DNA from 2 places in the Sinorhizobium sp. 22678 genome. Region 1 is predicted to be linked to the other one. Evidence: riboswitches for the same ligand, from Rfam matches in the RefSeq annotation. Region 1 holds a riboswitch; the other holds the start of a gene.
The links. Region 1 has a riboswitch for S-adenosylmethionine ahead of metA (homoserine O-acetyltransferase MetA). Riboswitches for the same ligand answer to the same signal wherever they lie in the genome.
Positions count from the first base shown of each region.

Region 2: it holds a riboswitch for S-adenosylmethionine, as region 1 does, so the genes downstream of both, ACTJKL_RS25070 (O-succinylhomoserine sulfhydrylase) here and metA (homoserine O-acetyltransferase MetA) in region 1, are expected to answer to the same signal.

Region 1 covers NZ_JBQEMS010000009.1:2,223-4,605, reverse strand. Annotated here, with positions in the region: gene ACTJKL_RS15005 (aldose epimerase family protein) at 1-183, opposite strand, end outside; gene metA (homoserine O-acetyltransferase MetA) at 264-1,190, opposite strand; SAM riboswitch at 1,254-1,331, opposite strand; gene ACTJKL_RS14995 (RidA family protein) at 1,389-1,769, opposite strand; gene leuD (3-isopropylmalate dehydratase small subunit) at 1,778-2,383, opposite strand.
Region 2 covers NZ_JBQEMS010000021.1:79,877-82,259, reverse strand. Annotated here, with positions in the region: tRNA gene ACTJKL_RS25080 (tRNA-Gly) at 65-139, opposite strand; gene ACTJKL_RS25075 (2'-deoxycytidine 5'-triphosphate deaminase) at 189-1,286, opposite strand; SAM riboswitch at 1,362-1,440, shown strand; gene ACTJKL_RS25070 (O-succinylhomoserine sulfhydrylase) at 1,484-2,383, shown strand, end outside.

The DNA.
Region 1 (2,383 bases):
CGGATAGCTTTCGAAATCCTCGAAGCCGAGCACGAGCGGGGCTGCATGGCCTTCGAGCCGAAGATCCTGGATGACCGAGCCCCATGTGATCACCGACGCCGTCAGCCCGCCGCCCTGAAGCGTCACGCGCTGTACGGGCTCGCCGGAGGGCAGGTGCCCGAAGATTTCCGTGTCTGTTCCCATGCATCTCCCCATTTCCGCGAGTCGGAGTCAACCTGCTGCATTTCCGCCGAGGCGGCAACCGGAAAGTCATACTTTTTACGTCAACGCGCTTCGGTTCCGATCTTCGCCAGCTCGTAGGGCGTCGTCTGGTAAATCTCGTTGATCCAGTTGCCGAAGAAGAGATGTGCATGGCTTCGCCAGCGGTTCTGCGGCGGAAGTGCGGAGTCATTGTGCGGGAAATAGTCGTGCGGCAGCTTGATCGGCACGCCGGCATCGACGTCGCGGAAATATTCCTCCGACAGGGACGTCGAATCATATTCGACGTGATTGAACATGTAGAGCCGGTTGCCTTTCTTCTCGTGCACGAGGCAGACGCCCACTTCCTTTGATTCCATCAGGATTTCGAGATCCGGCACCCGGTCGATATCGGCGCGGCGCACCTCGGTCCAGCGCGAAACGGGCACGGCGAAATCGTCGGAAAAGCCGTTCAGATAGACCGAAGAGGGCTGCAGGTTCTGGTGGCGGTAGACGCCGAAGGCTTTTTCCTTCAGCGGATATTTCGGAACACCGTGGAAATGGTAGATCGCAGCCATCCCGCCCCAGCAGACGTTCAGCGTCGAATGGACGTTGGTCGTCGTCCAATCGAAGATGCGCTGCAGCTCCTTCCAGTAGGTGACCTCTTCGTATTCGAGCGTCTCGATCGGCGCGCCGGTGATGATGAAGCCGTCGAACTTACGGGCCTCCACTTCCTCGAAGGTCTCGTAAAAGGCGAGCAGATGTTCTTCGGGCGTGTTCTTCGGCCGGTGGCCGTTGACGCGGACCAGCGTCAATTCGACCTGAAGCGGCGTGGCGCCGATCAGCCGCGCCATCTGGATCTCGGTCTTGATCTTGTTGGGCATCAGGTTCAAGAGCCCGATCTGCAGCGGCCGGATGTCCTGGCGGACCGCCTCGGTCTCGGTCATCAGCCGCACACCCTCGTGGACGAGAGTTTCGAAGGCGGGCAGCGTATCGGGTATCTTGATGGGCATGGGCGTCCACTCGATCAATACAAAAAAACCGGCGGCGAAACGATCGCGACCGGTCCTCGGAAATCCATTGTTCCCTCGGCCCTTTAGCGACTTCTTTAACGTGGCTGCAAGCCGGCCGGCCAAATCACCACGGATCGTAGATAGCGCGAGGAGGGCCGCGCGGTCAATGAAAAAGGATTCGCCGGCGTCGGGGCGGCCTTATCCCCGAAATGCCGTAACCTCGATCTCGATCAGCATTTCCGGGCGGATGAGGTCGCAGACGATCATCGTCGCGGCCGGGCGGATCTCGCCGAAGGTCTCGCCGAAGATCGGGAATACGCGGTCGGCAAAGCTGGCATCGGTGACGTAGTAGTGGTTGCGAACGACGTCCGACAGCGAGAAGCCGGCTTCTTTCAGGGCGCCTTCGATCGTCTTCAGGCAGTTGCGGGCCTGTTCCTCCACCGTTTCCGGCATGGTCATGGTGGCGTAGTCGTAGCCGGTCGTGCCGGAGACGAAGCACCAGTCGCCCTTTGCGACGGCACGCGAATAGCCTGCCGTCTTTTCGAAGGGCGAACCGGACGAGATGAGCTTGCGCGTCATCCGACAGCTCATGCCCAGGGGCGGGAAGCGGCGGTCGCCTTCTCGTAATTGTCGATGGAGCGGCCTTTTTCGAGCGTGAGGCCGATATCGTCGAGGCCGTTCAGCAGGCAGTGGCGCTTGAAGGCATCGACCTCGAACTTGATCGAGCCGCCGTCCGGACCGGTGATCTCCTGCGCTTCGAGATCGACCGTGAGAATGGCATTGGAGCCGCGGCTGGCGTCATCCATCAGCTTGTCGAGGTCTTCCTGGCTGACGACGATGGGCAGGATGCCGTTCTTGAAACAGTTGTTGTAGAAGATGTCGGCGAAGGAGGTCGAGATGACGCAGCGGATGCCGAAATCGAGGAGCGCCCAAGGTGCATGCTCGCGCGAGGAGCCGCAGCCGAAATTGTCGCCGGCGACGAGAATCTTGGCATTCTGATAGGCAGGCTTGTTGAGAACGAAGTCCGGGTTGGGGGTGCCGTCCTCGTTGTAGCGCGCCTCGGCGAAAAGCCCGGTGCCGAGACCGGTGCGCTTGATCGTCTTCAGGTAATCCTTCGGAATGATCATGTCCGTGTCGATGTTGACGACGGGCAGAGGAGCGGCAACGCCGGTGAGCTTGACGAACTTGTCCAT
Region 2 (2,383 bases), on a different contig from region 1:
ACGGCCGACAGTACTAATACCCAGAGAATCCGCAGCGCTATGGCGCCTCTATGAAAGGAGGAATTGGAGCGGGTGATCGGGATCGAACCGACGACATCAAGCTTGGGAAGCTGGCGTTCTACCACTGAACTACACCCGCGACAGAACCGGAAATTTCCTCAACAGCCGCGATCTGTCAAGCACAATGCTCACTCGGCGCGAAAATGCTTGGAGAGCTTGAGCCCCTGCGCCTGATAATTGGAGCCGAGATCGAGGCCGTAAAGTCCCTCCGGACGTTCCAGCATGTGCTCGTAGACGAGACGGCCGACGATCTGCCCGTGCTCCAGAATGAACGGTACCTCGTGGCTGCGGACCTCGAGCACCGCCCGGCTGCCGCTGCCGCCGGCCGACGCATGGCCGAAGCCGGGATCGAAAAAGCCGGCATAATGGACGCGGAACTCGCCCACGAGCGGGTCGAAGGGTGTCATTTCGGCGGCATAGCGCGGCGGCACATGGACGGCTTCGCGCGACACGAGGATATAGAACTCGTCCGGGTCGAGCACGAGATCGTCGCGGCCGCGGCTGTAGAGCGGCTCCCAGAAGTCGAAAACGGCATGCTGGGCTTTCTTGTCGACATCGACCACCGATGTGTGATGCTTGCCGCGGTAGCCGATCAGGCCGTCCGGCCCGGTACCCTTGAGATCGATGGAAAGGGCAATGCCGCCGCCGGAAACGTTCGGCCGGTCACTGGCGACGAGCACGTCGCTTTCGTGCAAGGCCAGCAGTTCCTGCTCGGAAAGAACCGAGTGGCCTATGCGGAAGCGTATCTGCGAAAGCCGCGAACCGCGCCTGACGACGATCGGAAAGGTTCGCGGGCTGATTTCGAGATAGAGCGGTCCGCTGTAGCCCGCCGGGATCTTGTCGAACTCCTGCGCCCGGTCGGTAATCACGCGTGTGAAGATATCCAGCCGGCCGGTCGAGCTCTTCGGATTGGCGGAGGCCGACATGTCTGCCGGCAGCGACAGGCTTTCCATCAGCGGCACGATGTAGACGCAGCCGGTCTCAAGCACGGCGCCTTCGCTCAGATCGACGACATGCAGCTTGAGCCGGTCGAGCTTGTCGGCGACCAGATGCGAAGGGCCGGGCATGAAGCTCGCCCGGACGCGGAACGCCTTGGATCCAAGGCGAAGATCGAGGCTGGCCGGCTGAATCTGGTCATCATCCAGCGCCTTCTCGCTCTTCAGTTGTCCCGAGGCATACAGCGCTGCAATTGCGCGGTCGGCCAAAATCCCTGTGTCGCGCCCCATTCCGATCCTCATTTACAGTTGCCAGACAAAACCAAACTCCGGGAATTGACGCAAGCGCGGCCAGGCAGTATTGGAGCTTTATCCCGTGGTGATTTGGCCGGTCGGCTTGCAGCCACGTTAAACAAGTAGCTAAAAAGGCCGGGTGTCAAACCGGTCGTTTCGCGGCCGGTTTTTTTGTTTTTGAAAGTGACGTTCTCATGAGCAAGAATTGGCGCCCGGCAACCCAACTCGTCCACGGCGGAACGCTCCGCTCCCAGTACGGCGAGACCTCCGAAGCAATCTTTCTGACGCAGGGCTTCGTCTACGACAGCTCCGAAGCGGCGGAGGCCCGGTTCAAGGGCGAGACCGACGGTTTCATCTATGCGCGCTACGGCAGTCCGACCAACGACATGTTCGAGAAGCGCATGTGCATGCTCGAAGGGGCGGAAGACGCGCGCGCCACAGCCTCCGGCATGGCGGCGGTTTCCGCGGCAATCCTGTGCCAGGTGAAGGCGGGCGACCACATCGTCGCGGCCCGGGCGCTCTTCGGCTCCTGCCGCTGGGTCGTGGAAACGCTGGCGCCGAAATACGGCGTCGAGTGCACCCTGGTCGACGGTCGCGATCTCAAGAACTGGGAAGACGCGGTACGTCCGAACACCAAGGTCTTCTTCCTCGAAAGCCCGACCAACCCGACGCTTGAAGTGATCGACATCGCCGGCGTCGCCAAGCTCGCCGATCAGATCGGCGCCAAGGTGGTGGTCGACAACGTCTTCGCGACGCCGCTGTTCCAGAAACCGCTGGAGCTTGGCGCCCATGTCGTCGTCTATTCCGCGACGAAACACATCGACGGCCAGGGGCGCTGCCTCGGCGGCGTGGTGCTCTCCGACAAGCAGTGGATCGACGAGAACCTGCACGACTATTTCCGTCACACCGGCCCGGCCATGTCGCCCTTCAACGCCTGGACGCTGCTGAAGGGGATCGAGACGCTGCCGCTCCGCGTCAAGCAGCAGACCGAAAGCGCCCGCCGCATCGCCGATTTCCTCGCGGAGCAGCCGCAGGTCGCCCGCGTCATCTATCCGGGCCGCAAGGATCACCCGCAGGCCGACATCATTGCGAAG